4 regions of the Companilactobacillus muriivasis genome follow, and region 1 is predicted to be linked to each of the others. Evidence: predicted binding sites of a transcription regulator. Region 1 holds the regulator's gene; each other region holds the start of a gene.

Region 1 (3,985 bases):
TTCTGCCAGTCTGTTACCTAAATTTTCCATGCTTAATTATCCTTATTTCTTAGTCTGTTTAAGCGATCTTGCATCTCGCTGTGACTATTTTGTTGGTTCTGATTATTTGGAACTTTTGCCTTGTATTTGCTCCAGTCAGTTGCCTGTTCGACTTTACGATTCTTATTGTTATTATAGCGACGCTTAGGATTACGAGGCTTAGTTTGAAAGTCATTGATCCGTTTCAAAGCTTGCTCTGGGGTTTGGATATTATTTTGTTGCCAATCATTGGCCATAGTTTCCATCAGTGGCGATGTTAACGTTGGTGAATTCTGCAAAATGTAATAGACCATAATATTTAAAACTGGTGCTGACAAATATGTTTTCATTGCCATATCACGCAGAGCACGAGACTCGACAGTTCCAACGAACCCGCCGCTCTTTTGCTTCTGAGCAGCCAGAAAATCGGCCGGAGTCATCGTCTTAGCCTGTTGCAAAATCAACTGGTCAGCACGGTTCAGATTAGTCTCAGCATCCTTAGGAGCCTCTTCAACGGTCGGAGCTTGCTGTTTAACAGAAATGTTGGCATTCTTCTCAAAACGGTCCTGAACAGAATGTTTTAATCGAACTGGGTCAATTTTATTATGAACGATATCACAAGTCTTACCAATCAAATCAATCAAGACCATTTCATCCAAGCCGTAAAAAGCATGCAAACTGAGAATTAACTCTTGATTTTCCAAGAGGTTATCCGGATGAATCCGATATAATTGTTGAATTCGATCAGAAATCAGTTCCCAATCCAATGGTTCAACTTCTTTGGCACTCAAAGTTGGCTTCTGGGAGCTGACAGTTGATGTGAAATTATTCTGAGCATTCTTAACTTCAGTTGGTGTGTTGATCAAATCGCTATTGCTCAACTGGAATACTTCCAAGAAGTCCTTCGTAATCTCGTGTGAATTATTCAAAATCAAATCTGAATGGGCATATTTATCAGCTAATAAACGATATTTACTATCACTAACTTGCTCATATAAGAAAATACTCATCAAATCATCTTTGAAAAAGTCGTCTGGTGACAATGGTTCAAACAGTTGATACACATAGTATGGGCCAAGGTCATCCTTCTTTTCAAATGTTCGCAACAATCCTAACGCTTCAGCTTTGATGCGTGCTTCGTAAAAACGTTTCAAATCAATTCCTAAAAGGCTCAATAACTCAGCATGACTTTTACGCTGGGTTACCAATTCCTTATTAGGCAGTTTTTCCCACAATAAAAGATAGAGACTAAAAGCCTCTGTTCCCAAAATGGGCAAATATAAATCAGTTAAAACGTGGCGGTCATCATCATTGAGATGACCATTGGGCAAACACCAATAGCCTACTAGTGGTGTAAACTTTTCTGATCCAAAATTACTTGTAGACACTGGCATCCCTCTTATTTCTTATCAATTTTATTTCCGTTTGCCATCATTTCTTGAACTTCTTTCATGAAACTATTCATGTCTTTAAATTCACGATAAACACTAGCGAAGCGGATATAAGTTACATCATCAACCTTGGCTAAAATTTTCATGACATGCTCACCGATAATTTGTGAACCAATTTCACTCTCACCGTTAGCCCTGATTTCATTTTCAACCTTATCAACGATATCGTTCATCTGGTCCATAGTAACTGGACGTTTTTCAGCTGCACGCACAATACCGCGTAACAACTTCTCGCGACTGAATTCTTCACGATTACCATTCTTCTTGATAACTAATAATGGTGATTTCTCTAATCTTTCAAACGTTGTAAATCTTGTACCGCAGTTCTCACATTCACGGCGTCTTCTAATAGCGCGTCCTTCATCGCTGGGACGACTATCAATAACTTTTGATGAATCATGATGACAATGTGGACAAATCAAAATTCCAACCTCTTTTCCAATTTAAAGTTGTGACATTAACTTTTCAAATTCTTGTTTAAGCTGTGTTAAATCTCCCGAATTATCAATGACAAAATCAGCACGATGCTTCTTCTCATCCATTGACATCTGGGAATTAATTCGATCTAAGGCAACTTTTTCAGATAAATTATTACGCTTCATGAGACGGTCTAATTGAATCTCTGGACGCTCGTAAAGACTGATAACGCCGTCAAAATAATCCTCATAACTACCTTCAAATAACAATTGTATTTCAAAAATGGCAATTGTTTTACTCGTAGATCTTTTAATCAGCGCAATTGTCTCTAAAATTTTCTCTTTAATTAAAGGACGCGTAATGTGATTCAATTTTTCCAATTCGGCACTGTCGCTAAAGACAATTGATCCCAACTTAGCTCGATTTAACGTTCCATCGCCATTCAAAACTTGTTGCCCAAACTGATCGACAATCTGTTTTAAACCTATAGAATTTGGAATAACTACTTCACGAGCAAATGAATCGGCATCGAATATTATGAAACCGTGGTCCTTAAACATCTTCAAAACTGTTGATTTACCGGCAGCAATTCCACCAGTTAGTCCGTAAATTTTACTCATTTGATAACCTGACACTTAGGGCAAAAATGTGTTCCACGCCCACCAACTTTGATTTTTTCAATGTCAGTTCCACAACGTGGACAAGGTGTCCCTTCCTTACCATAAACTTTCAAACTATTTTGCATATTACCTTTGTGACCAGTTGCGTCGACGTATGAACGAACCGTTGAACCACCCGAGGCAATAGCTTTTTCCATTTCTTCATTGGACACTTCGATAATATTTTGAATATCAGTATCATTCAAATGATTGGCTGGAGTTTCAGGGTGAATCTTAACCTTCCACAAAACTTCATCAACATAAATGTTACCCAAACCGCTCATCACTGACTGATCCAATAAAACAGTCTTAATATCCTTGCGATGGCGCATAATACGAGGTTTCAAATTATTAAAGGTAAATGCAGTTGAAAGTGGCTCTGGACCGAGCTTTTGAATCGATTTATTGTTCTCCAAATCGTCAGTATTCCACAGTTGCATCCGACCAAATTTTCGAACATCATTATAAATCATTTTTTGACCATTATCTAATGTAAAAATAGCGTGTGAATGTTTGTCAATTGCGCTAGGATCAGCCGAAATTCGATAGCGACCTTCCATTCGTAAGTGACTGATTATCGTATACCCATTATCTAAATGAATCAACAAAAATTTTGCTCGACGACCAATATCGGTAATCGTTGTTCCTGTAACGAATTCTTTGAACTGGTCAACATCCCCAGTAATCAAATTTTGATAACGAATCTCGACATTGGTAATTTTTCGTCCTTTAACTTGGGAAATCAAACCACGTCTAACAGTTTCTACTTCTGGCATCTCTGGCATATTATTAACCTACTTTGCTTCATACCAAGTCTTACCGTGGGCAGTTTCAACTTTCAAAGGCACATCAAGTTTGACAGCTGAGTCCATCACGCTTGGTACTATTTTTTCTAAAGTTTCGATTTCAGATTTTGGAGCTTCAAAAATCATTTCATCATGTACTTGTAATAATAAATTAGCTTGCAAATTTTCTGCTTTAAGTTTCTTTTGCATATTGATCATGGCTACTTTAATAATATCGGCAGCACTACCTTGAATTGGCGTATTCATCGCTGTTCTTTGAGCAAAGTTTCTGATATTAAAGTTACTTGAGTGAATATCTGGTAAGTAGCGACGACGGTGCATAATTGTTTCAACATAGCCGTTCTCACGTGCATATTTAACAATATCGTCCATATATTTCTTAACGCCAGGATATTGTTCAAAATACGATTCAATAAAGGCTGCCGCTTGTTTTCGACTGATACCGATATTTTGTGACAAACCATAATCACTAATTCCATAAACGATACCAAAATTAGTAGCTTTAGCTTGACGACGCATATTTGGCGTTACTTCATCCGTACTATTCAAGCCAAAGATTCTCATAGCCGTATGGGCATGGATGTCGTAATCTTCCTTGAAGGCTTCTTGCATGTGTTCATCACCGGAAATGTGT
Region 2 (3,985 bases), on a different contig from region 1:
AGCCTTTCCAAAGACCGGAAAGTCTCCAACACGTCCGGTGGTGTAATTGCTAAAGCAATAACGCCACTTTTGCTGCGGATGAATACTCTCAGCTCTTCCAACTAATTTAATTTTTTTAATTTAAAAACATCTCTTAATTTACGGCTAGATTTTTTTGATTATGGTTTAATTATTTACATCATTGATGTAATGAATGGAAAAAAATTATCAGATTACCTAAATAATCTGTATTCAGTTGAATATTGATAAATCGAATCCCAAACTTCAATTACATATCAATAAACCAAAACCTTAGCCTCCGGTCGTCAGTGATTTTTGCCTGCAATGGAGGTGACGTTATGGCTTTAGCCATTACACCACGGGACGAGCTTGGAGACTTGCGGTTTTTGCAAGGCTTCAAGTCGAGGTGCGAGACCTTGGCTCGCACCGGTCCCCATAGCGGCAAAAAATCACTGACGACCGGAGGCGGCCGCTTTTACAATCATCTATTTTTCAACATTAATAAATGAACGTGCAGGAACTCGTAATACTCGATATTCCATTGCGTAGCGGTTGGCTTTTAGACCTAATCCGTTGATGAAATTGTTCTTATATTTGGCTTGGACAGTAATTACATATGCATCTTGATACTTATTATCGGCCTTCTTGATTTTCTTCATTGGCCAATCCAAATGCATGCCTGATACGGTGAATGGTAATGTTGCATCTGAAATTGTGGCATTTCTGCTTGAAACAGTGAATGTCGAATTATTGATCCAATATTGGTAGACGTCTGTTGCTGTATTGGATTCTTTCTTATCTATTTTGACGTAGTATCCTTGACCATCATTGGTTGTCTGTACAATCATCGGATCGTACTTATACGAAACGGCAACTTCCCTTTTATCGGTCAAATCAACTTTTGTAAACAAACTCGTGTACAACATTCCACTGACAGCAAAAATAACGACTAGAATTTCAACAAAATCCATTAAAATTGTTGTCCCAGTAATTTTTCCCTTTTTAACTACTAAAATTTTTAAATGACGATTTCTGATATTAAATACTACAAAGACTAATAGCGCAATTACAATAATCCATGCAATAATTCCCACAAAATTCCAAGAACTCATAGTTTTCTCCCAACTAAAATTGATTGTTTTACACACTTCATAACTCTATAATAGTTATTACGCTAATTTTACCACGAATCGAAAAATTATTTGAAATTGAGATACGAAACGCTAAAAAATGTGTGGGTACACACGTTTGCCGACTTTTTATAATGGTAGTATAACCACGCTATATCGTGTGTTCACCGTTATGTCGAATACAATATATTGTGTTTCATATTTCAAATGATTATACTAATTGAGAATAGCACTTGAGAGGAAGTAATAACATGAACAACACAATCGTATATAGCAAAAATAACTGCATGCAATGCAAAATGACTAAGAGATATCTAAAAGAACACAACGTTCCTTTTGAAGAAAGAAACATCAACCAAGACCCTGAATATTTAGCTGCTCTTAAGCAACAAGGATTCCAAAGCGTCCCTGTCGTAATGAACTCAACTATGGACCCAATCGTCGGTTTCCGTCCAGATAGTCTAAAGGAGCTCGTTGACTAATGAAAGAGCTAGCTTATTATTCAATTACAGGTCAAACAAAGCGTTTTGTTAATAAGCTGGGAATAGATGGATATGAAATTACCGATGCCGATCCGTTTTATCAAATGGGTCGGCCATTTATTCTTATTGTGCCTGCTTATGACGACGATATGATGGACCCTGTAATCGATTTTCTCCAATATGAAGATAATGCCAAGAACTGTGTCGGTGTAGCCGGTGGTGGCAATCGTAACTTCAATACGCTCTACAATCATACGGCTAAGGATATCGCCGCTGGTTTAAATGTGCCCGTTGTATTCCAATTTGAATTCAATGGTACCCAAAAAGATGTCGAAAACTTTCAGAAAGTAGTGAATGAAATTGGGATTAAATAACCTCGATGCAACTAAGCTTAGTTATTTCAAATTAAATAATGAAATCAACATCCCCGTAGATGGCAAAATTCCACTAAACAAAGATAAGGAAGCTGTTACAGCCTTCTTTGCCGAAAATGTGAAACCTAATACGATGAAGTTTGATACTTTCCAAGACCACCTAGATTATCTAATCAAAGGTGACTTCATCGAAAAATCAGTTATCGATAAGTACTCAGTTGAATTTATCGAAAGTCTTTACCAATACTTGTTGGATCAACATTTTGAGTTCCAATCATTTATGGCAGCCTATAAGTTTTACAATCAATATGACTTAAAGACTAACGATGGTAACTATTATCTTGAAAATTATGAGATGAGAATTCTTTTTAATACCCTTTTATATGCCAATGGCGATCAAGATCTCGCAAAGAGTTTGGCAACTGAGATGATTGCTCAGCGTTATCAACCCGCTACACCGTCATTTTTAAATGCTGGTCGTAAGCGTCGTGGCGAATACGTATCTTGTTTCCTACTACAAGTTACTGACGATATGAATAGTATCGGTCGGACAATCAACAGTGCCTTGCAACTATCACGTATCGGTGGTGGTGTTGGTATTACCCTATCTAATTTGCGTGAATCAGGTTCACCTATTAAAGGTGTCGACAATTCATCATCCGGCGTTTTGCCCGTTATGAAGTTATTGGAAGACAGTTTCAGTTACAGTAACCAACTCGGTCAAAGACAAGGTGCTGGTGCCGTTTATTTGAATGTTTTCCATCCTGATATTATTGAATTTTTATCCGCCAAAAAAGAAAATGCCGATGAAAAAATCCGTGTTAAGACCCTTTCACTCGGCGTTATCGTACCTGATAAATATTATGAATTAGTTCGTAACAACGAACCTATGTATCTCTTCAGCCCTTATTCAGTCGAACGTGTCTATGGCAAACCATTCTCATACATCGACATCACTAAAGAATATGACAATCTAGTTAAAGACGACCGTATCAAGAAATATAAGATTGATGCTCGTGAACTTGAGGACGAAATTAGTAAGCTTCAACAAGAATCTGGCTATCCTTACGTGCTAAATATCGATACCGTTAATCGTGCAAATCCAATCGACGGTAAGATTATCATGAGTAATCTTTGTACTGAAATTCAACAAGTTCAAATCCCTTCTGAATTAAATGATGCTCAAGAATATACTAAATTGGGAACTGATGTCAGCTGTAACCTTGGTTCAACTAACATTTTGAATATGATGCAAAGCCCTGACTTTGGTCAATCAATCCGTTCAATGACTAGAGCTTTGACATTTGTCAGTGATGCTTCAAATATCACATCCGTTCCCCCAGTTGCCAATGGTAACAAGATGAGCCACGCAATCGGTTTGGGAGCTATGGGACTACATACCTTTTTAGCTTGCCATCATCTCGAATATGGCTCACCAGAGGCAATTGAATTCATCAACGTTTACTTCATGTTGCTAAATTACTGGACTCTAGTTGAAAGTAACAACATCGCTAAAGAACGTCATGAAACTTTCGCTAACTTTGAAAAATCTAAATACGCTGACGGAACTTACTTCGATAAATATGTCGAGAATAGCTACGCTCCAAAACTGGAGGACGTTAAAGAACTTTTCGCCGGTATCTTTATTCCTGAAGAAAAAGACTGGGCCGAATTAAAAGACAGCGTTATGACGGATGGTCTTTATAACGCCTATCGTATGGCAGTTGCCCCTACTGGCTCGATTTCTTACATCAATAACACTAGTGCCAGCTTGCAGCCCGTTACACGTCTAGTTGAAGAAAGACAAGAAAAGAAGAACGGTAAGTTGTACTTCCCAGCTCCTTTCTTGAGTAACGATACAATCAAATATTACAAATCAGCTTATGACACTGATATGCGTAAAGTTATCGACACATACGCTTCAGCTCAAGAACACATCGATCAAGGTATGAGTTTGACCTTATTCATGCGTTCTGAAATTCCAGCCGGACTATACGAA
Region 3 (3,985 bases), 120 kb from region 1:
ATCCTTTAGCTTTCAACCTCTTACCACAAATTGATGTTTTGGAAGATAATCTTTATTCTCATGAAGAGTGGAAAATGATTCATGAAACAAAGAAGATTATGTTAGGTGATATGAATTCACCTGAAATCAAAGTCACAGCTACTTGTGTCAGAGTTCCTGTTCCAATTAGTCACGGTGAGTCAGTTTATATTGAAGTTGCCGATAAGTCAGCTACAACTGAAAAGATTCAACAACTTATCAGAGAAGCACCAGGTGCAGTATTGCAGGATGATCCAGAACATCAAGTTTATCCACAACCAATCAATGCGGTTGGCAGTCGTGATACATTTGTTGGACGGATCCGTCCCGATTTAGAGAACGAAGGAGCCTTCAATATGTGGGTTGTTTCCGATAATCTATTAAAAGGTGCCGCTTGGAATACCGTTCAGATTGCTGAAAGATTAGTTGCTGACGATTTGGTTTCAGTACCAGCTGCTGAATAATGATCCGTCTCCAGAGCTGAGAGTATTTACCTGCTATGCGGACCGATTCGAGCCGAAGTGCGGTCTAGAATCTCGGTTCGGAGACTTTTCATAAATCGGAAAGTCTCCGAACACGCCCGGTGGTGTAAGAGCTAAAGCTCTAACGCCACACCCACAGCGGGTAAATATTCTCAGCTCTTCCGACTAAGTTAAAATTTTGAATGTATAAAAATACTCATTCTTTAATTGAATGGGTATTTTTGTATTTTAAGTTAATATTCATAAATATAATTTTCAGTTGGAATATTGTATTAAATGAAGAAATTAGTCGGAGGTCGTCAGTAATATAGTCCAGCAATGGAAGTGGCGTTATGGCTTTGGCCATTACACCACAGGACGACTTTGGAGACTTGCTGGGTTTGGCAAGGCTTCAAATCGAGGGTCGAGACCGTACTCTGGCTCGAGCCGGTCCCATAGCAGGACTATATTACTGACGACCGGAGACGGCATATAAATAAAAGCAAGCAATAATTAAAGATATGGAACATAGAAATTGCCCTGTGTTCCATATTTTTTTGACTATTTCTGTTAAAATGTTCAAAGACATTTAATTTCAGGTGAGAAAATAATGAAGCGAATAATGAGTATATTTAACGAAGGTGTGTTGGACCTTTTGGCCAACGCTGGAGTCGCGATACCGTATTTTTTCTGTTTGACGTTATATAACCAAAATAAGAGTGTTTTTGCGTATGCCTTACCATTCCTAATGCTTTATACTTTTAGAGCGTTAGGGATGTTATTGACGACGTTTATCACGCTACCAGCATCAACTATGTTAGCTATGTCCAGTTTGTTTGGGGTGATGGGTTCACTCTTCATCCTCGGTGCCGCTAATCCTGTTATGGGAATTATCGGTGGTGTCTTGTTGGGACTAGCATCGAGTTGGATCTGGCCATACTATTTAACCGTTCGTTCACGAGGACAGATGGATAAAGAGTTCAAGTTCAATCGCATGCATCTATTGTCGGTTGTCTTGACCTTAGTTATTTTGTTGGTCGTACAATTGATTGCTACAAAGACAAAATTCTTGAATCTATCATTCTTATTATTAGCGGTGCTATTCTTTGCCGCAATGGTCGGTGGAATGCAGATAACACATCGTTTGACGTTCTATCAAGGGATGGAGAAGAAACCCAAGTTTCACGTTAATTCGCTATTTAGCTTGATTGTTCTGGCCAGTTTGGTCATGTTGGTCTTTATTATTCGCTACACGAGACTCAAAGCAGTTTCGAATTCTTTTGATTTGATCATCAGTATCGCTGCCATCGTTTTGTTCTTTTTCTTAGCCTATTACCAAATTGATATTCATAAAAAACTTTTCCCATTGAGCATGTCTGCGGTAAACCGTGGGGTAGTTATGAATTACGTAATGCTCTATGCCATATTTGACAGTACGATTCGTTTTGGATTTAACAGTTTGATGCTCATTTATGCAATTTATTTAATTGGTTTCCAGATGGGGCCGTTACTTAATAAAAACCATCGTGGCATCCGTTATCCATTACTGCTAGTTGGACTGGTCTTGTCATTGTTTAATCTGACATACTTTGCTGGATTGTTCTTCTGTTCAGTCTTTGTCGGGGCAGATAACCGTATTCTAAATGATGAGTTATATTCAAATACCAATATCGACAATGAACGTGCTTTCTTGATCAAGTATCAACTTTCAAGTGTCGGTAACGTTTCACAACAATTGGTATACATGACAACAATTTATTTTGTCAGTTACTTTGCTAAAATTAATGCATTGGGATTTTTCAATAATAATATTAATGATGGTCCTACGATTAGTGTTCTATATAATGTACATATTTTTATTACTGCCGTCGTTTTTGTTTATGCAGCAATTACATTTTATTTTGTTCGTAAGAGAGAACAAAAATCGACCACTACAACGCTATAAGTTAAAAAACTTCTGAAATTTTTGAGCATGAACGAATGTTTGCATATCAAGATTGTTCGCAAACATAACGACGATTTGTGAAATCGTTAGAGTGATGTTTTTGCTGAAATCGAAATAAGGCTACTATATATTGTATGACTGTGCTATATAACACATCATCTGGTATTTAGTAGTCTTATTTTTTTATTAATAATTTTGTAGAATGATAGCAGTATTTAACGTTATCGCAAGGTCAAAAGTTCAGGAGGATTTTTATATGAATGCCAGATTAGATGATTTAGTTACTATTCCCGTAGAAAAACGTAGTGGAGTCAAAACTAATTTTTACGCTTATAAGATTATGTTTGTTTTGGACCAATTAAAGTTAAACGCTGAACAAAAACAGTTAGTTGTAGATAAATTGGTGGATATTTTTCGTAGTCATGAATTGATTGCAGCGACAGAACTGCATAGGGTTATTTTTCGTATTCTGAAAGAAAATGGTATGGCTAATCAGGCTGATTCTTATGAAGAATACTTCCAAAGTGATCAGGATAAGTTTGCCCGTGCTACGAATGTCCAATTGAACATTGAACGTCTATTTGACCGTAACGATGAAGTTGTTCATGAGAATGCTAATAAGGACAGTAATATTTTCAATACCCAACGTGATTTGGAAGCCGGTGTAGCAAGTCGTGCGATGGGACTAAAAATGCTGCCAGAGCTTGTGGCTAAAGCACATTTACGTGGTGACATCCACTGGCATGATCTTGATTATTCACCAGTTACACCTGAGACTAACTGTTGTCTGATCGATTTTGATGAGATGTTGAGTCATGGTTTTAAAATTGGTAACGCTTGGGTTTCTTCACCACGCTCGATTCAAACAGCAACTGCCCAAATGTCACAAATTATTGCCAACGTGGCTTCATTACAATATGGTGGCTGTTCAGCTAACCGAATTGATCAATTATTGGCACCATATGCTGAAATTAATTATCAAAAACACATGAAAGATGCTAAGAAGTGGATTGCTGAAGATAAGCAAGAAGAGTTTGCTAAGGATAAGACTCGTAAGGACATTTATGACGCCATGCAGGCACTTGAATATGAAATCAATACACTTTACTCATCTCAAGGGCAAACGCCGTTCACGACCATTAATTTCGGTTTAGGAACGAATTGGTTGGAGCGTGCTATTCAAAAATCTATCTTAGAAATCAGAATTAAAGGTTTGGGCAAAGAACATCGAACGGCAATTTTTCCCAAACTAACATTTACTGTTAAACGTGGCTTGAATCTGGACCCAGGTGATCCTAATTATGACATCAAAATGTTGGCATTAGAGTGTTCAACTAAACGTATGTATCCTGATTTGTTGATGTATGACAAAATCAAAGAAATCACTGGTAGTTTTAAAACACCAATGGGTTGTCGCTCATTTCTTCAAGGTTGGAAAGATGAGAACGGTAAAGAAGTTATTTCTGGTCGAATGAATCTAGGCGTTGTAACGGTCAATTTACCAAGAATTGCTCTTGAATCCAAGGGAGACATGGATTTGTTTTGGACTATTTTTGAAGAA
Region 4 (3,985 bases), on a different contig from region 1:
CAAATAGCACTGGTCTCACTTGGACCATGAGTTAAACCGACAATTTGTGCCTTATCATTAGAAATGATTCCAGCCGCATTGCCCTCAAAATTACCTGTAACAAAGTAATTATCAACGGATAACCCCTTAACTGGCGGATGTGTTAAAACATCACTATCATCATAAGCTTGTACAACAGTTGGTTTTTGAATGAAACACAAAAAAGCCATTAGTGCCATCAGAAAAAGCATCAACCGCTGAATATTCCCTTTCTTATGCATAAAGCATCTCCCCCCTCAGAGAAATTTGTGTAAACACACCTATATCATTAATATTATTATTACACGTTACAATAATATTGTTAACCAATTTATGTAAACGTTTTTATTAATAATTAAATATTTTAAAAATTGATATTCTCGACAACAAAAAATACCCATAATAATTAGAAGTAAATCTAACTATCATGGGTATTATTAATTTCAATTTATACATTCAAATATCAAGATAACCTAGCCTTCGGGTGACAGAGAATTCACCGGCTGTGCAGGTGGCGTTAGAAAGGTGGTTTCCCTTTCTTACCCCACCGACGTATTTTGAGATTTGCGGTTTTTGCAAAGCTCAAAATCGAGGTTCGAGACCTTGGCTCGAACCGGTCGCATAGCAGGTGAAATTCTCTGTCGCCCGAAGGCGGCATTTATCAGTTATCTAATAGGACATGCACCACCGGCACAGTCTGATTGATCAACCAATTCGATATCTTTCTTATCATGATTATCGTTTTGTTCAGCGAAGACAGCAGCAACATTTTCGTTCACTTCTGATTCACGTTCTTGATAAACTTTCTTGTCAATTGGTTCCTTAGGAGCTTGCTTAAAGTCAGCACCACTGTATGGCAATAGTGATGTTGATTTTGTGACGTGTCTGTATTGATACATCAAAGGTGCAATTTGGTCGGCTTCATTTGGTTGGAATGTAATCGTACAACTAACCGCGTTATCTGACCAATATGTTTGTAAGAATGCTTGTGTAGCGAATTGTTCAGCAATTGAAACTGAGCCGGCAGAAGCAAAGTTAGGATCGTCGGCATTAGCAGCTTTAACTGGGAACTCAACACACATTGTATGTTTTGTATAAACGTCAGGTTCAATCTTGTATCCACAAGCCTTTAGAGCTGGCAACAATGGATCAGAATCTTGGAATCTGATTCTTTGAATTAAGTAACCTGCATAGTGGAAATGCATACCTTCGGAAACACCAGCCAATTTAGCAACTGTACCTGATGGTTTAACAGTTGTGTGCTTGATTGATGGTTTACATCCAAGAGCGTTTGAGTACTCCTTGTCAGCTTCAACGACTGTCTTATACAAGCCATCAAATTTCTTCACAACGCGTTGATCGTAGATAGGCTTTTGAACTGTTTCTCCAGATTCAGGATCAGTGGTAGGTTCAAAACCAGTCACAACACGGTTGCCAAAGGTTGTCAAAATGTAGTCTTGAATACCTGACATTGAGACACCGATTCGGCGATTCTTTTGGATAACATTACGTGAAACTTCCCAATCGTAACTACTGAATGTAACACGTTTTGTATAACGAGCTGCTAAGGCAAAGGCTTCTTTCAAATCCCAGCCTTCTTCTTCAGCAATCAATGGGAAAATTTCGAACAAGTTACATGGTTCACCATTGCTCAATGAAATTTCTCCACAAGGGTTAGTTCCTTCAACGCCATCATCAATTCCGGGTTGATAGCCATCAATGGCACGTCCATAATTACGTGACAACTCAAGGTTAACGATTCCGGGTTCACCATTATGAGTAATTGAATCAGCGATTGGAGCGTAACGATTGAATTCTGAATCAACCGCAACACTATTATTAGAAGCCCAACGGTGGTGATAAAGTTTCTTTTGGTCTTGCTTCATAGTAATAAAGTCATCATCAGTTGATCCGCCCAAAGCTAATTCAGCTGAACGACGAACATTACCAGCAACAACTGTTTTACCAATCAAGTTACCCATATCGGTACAGTCGACTGAAGTCAATTTACGACCAACAGCACTATTCAAAACTTCATTAATATCAAAGAACATTTCAATCAAAGGCACAGGACCTGAAGCAGTTCCACCGAAGCCCTTGATTTTTTCACCTTTGGCACGAATGTCAGTAATATCAAGGACAACATCTTTGAAACCATCATTAGTATCGTTAAAGTGAGCATCAATCATATTGGCATTACCAATAACCCAACCTTCACGAGTATCAGGCAATTCGTAGTGACGTGTGGCAGAAATATCATTCTTTTCCAACCAGTCGTCACGGTCAATTGCACCAGCAGCGATAGAGTCCTTGTATGAGGCACTCTCCTTGCCAATAAGCACAGTTAAACTAACTTTGTTATCAACTACAGGCATCAACTTCATGTTGCTAGGAACGACAGAGAAGCCGACACCGCCACCCTTCATCAATTGATCGAACATGAATGAGAAAGGCATTGAAACAGCTAGTTGTTCCTTTTGAAGATAGTTAGGCACAATGTGACTGTCACCATACTTTTGTGGACGGATAGCAATGAACCAACAATTGTTCAAAGCGTCCCCGTTACGATGTTGATATTCAGTACCAGAGATCCAGAGATTTCTCCCTGAAGGAGTGGCAGCTAAACCATAGACCAATTTGTATAAACTTTGAGCTTCTTTAACTAATCCGGCATATTGTTCATCAGTTAAATTATTATCTTTTAAACGAGGGTCAAGATTGATATTTCCTTCGACCACACGCTTAACTGTTTCGGACCAGTTTTCAGTCCGGCCAAGTTTGTCAATAAAACGCGCATATGTACGTTTATATGTGACCCAGCCTAATTCACCCCAGTGGGGTTTAATTGTCTTCTTAACTTCATCGACGAATTCGTCGGATAAAATAACTTTATTAATTACGTCCATTAATAATCACTCCACACTTTTTAAATAACACAATATATAGTACCCTCGAACAGAAAAAATAACAATATCTTGTATACAAATATTGCTATTGACTTTTTAAGAGCTATTTTGAGTGTTGATATTTCGGCAATTTCAAATAAAAATATACATCTTGTAACTTAATGAATTCTTCAGAATTCAAAGCGAAAAGCCAAGGTCGCAATTACTATTCTAATATTGCACTCTGGGACTTAGCAATGGTTTTTTTAATTTAAACTATGAGCCAAAATTCAAGTGGATAAAGGCAAATATTTCCCTTGACACGAACATACGGTTGTCACATCAGGTGTTCCACAAGATAATTAATTTTTGACATAAAAAAGCCCAATGATTTACTTCCAAATCATTGGACCTATACCAATTTATTTTTCAATCAACATCGGCAATTGAAACAAATTCATTAGTAGCAACTCGATTGAATGACATATGGTCAACAAAAATTGCTCTATCCGAATACCAAACACTTCCAGGTGCTAACTCGCGATCAGTAATTAATTTACCATTATGATCATATAAGGGTGCTGGAGTCTTTCTGATTACTGTTAAGTCTCCAACCTCTGGCAGGTACATATAACCATCGCTTTGATTAACAAAAACATTGGGTGCCAATTGGAAATATGTTTGATTTCCATGATAGAACTCACTATTAACTTTCCATACAGTACCTGTGTCCAAAATAACTGGAGTCACATGGCCCTGCATATCAGTCGTTTGAGCCCTTTGAGTAACTGCAAAGTCATATCGACCTGAAGGTAATGTTGAATCAGCTTTAGCAGTTGTCGTATTTTCCAAAGCTATTGCCCCAAATAATAAACTAACTGTTACCGATAAATATGCTACAAATTTCTTCATATTAAAAGCCTCCTTAACATATTTATTGCCCTAATTATAGATTCATAAAAAATAAAAAAAGCAGACATAGAGTATCCTATGCTGCCTCATATTAAAAACTATCATTATTCAAATGTAATACTAATCAAGTGCATCCCCTAATGACACAAACTCATCAGTTGCGACACGGT

What was found. Region 1 encodes NrdR, which represses ribonucleotide reductase genes. Its sites were predicted from a motif close to ACACNATATATNGTGT; they were not measured.
Region 2: nrdH (glutaredoxin-like protein NrdH) is a predicted target of NrdR. The motif match lies at 1,310-1,325, and genes of this name have one in related genera.
Region 3: nrdD (anaerobic ribonucleoside-triphosphate reductase) is a predicted target of NrdR. The motif match lies at 2,545-2,560, and genes of this name have one in related genera.
Region 4: nrdJ (ribonucleoside-triphosphate reductase, adenosylcobalamin-dependent) is a predicted target of NrdR. The motif match lies at 2,952-2,967, and genes of this name have one in related genera.

The regions. Positions count from the first base shown of each region.
Region 1 is NZ_BTTQ01000001.1:128,358-132,342, reverse strand. It holds gene dnaI (primosomal protein DnaI) at 1-30, opposite strand, end outside; gene AAA923_RS00720 (DnaD domain protein) at 33-1,406, opposite strand; gene nrdR (transcriptional regulator NrdR) at 1,418-1,891, opposite strand; gene coaE (dephospho-CoA kinase) at 1,913-2,506, opposite strand; gene mutM (DNA-formamidopyrimidine glycosylase) at 2,503-3,330, opposite strand; gene polA (DNA polymerase I) at 3,340-3,985, opposite strand, start outside.
Region 2 is NZ_BTTQ01000015.1:14,735-18,719, reverse strand. It holds gene AAA923_RS12030 (LVIS_2131 family protein) at 486-1,112, opposite strand; gene nrdH (glutaredoxin-like protein NrdH) at 1,382-1,612, shown strand; gene nrdI (class Ib ribonucleoside-diphosphate reductase assembly flavoprotein NrdI) at 1,612-1,986, shown strand; gene nrdE (class 1b ribonucleoside-diphosphate reductase subunit alpha) at 1,973-3,985, shown strand, end outside.
Region 3 is NZ_BTTQ01000001.1:11,368-15,352, forward strand. It holds gene AAA923_RS00075 (aspartate-semialdehyde dehydrogenase) at 1-482, shown strand, start outside; gene AAA923_RS00080 (hypothetical protein) at 1,090-2,424, shown strand; gene nrdD (anaerobic ribonucleoside-triphosphate reductase) at 2,681-3,985, shown strand, end outside.
Region 4 is NZ_BTTQ01000007.1:133,558-137,542, forward strand. It holds gene AAA923_RS09020 (hypothetical protein) at 1-260, opposite strand, end outside; gene nrdJ (ribonucleoside-triphosphate reductase, adenosylcobalamin-dependent) at 684-2,924, opposite strand; gene AAA923_RS09030 (hypothetical protein) at 3,333-3,815, opposite strand; gene AAA923_RS09035 (hypothetical protein) at 3,936-3,985, opposite strand, start outside.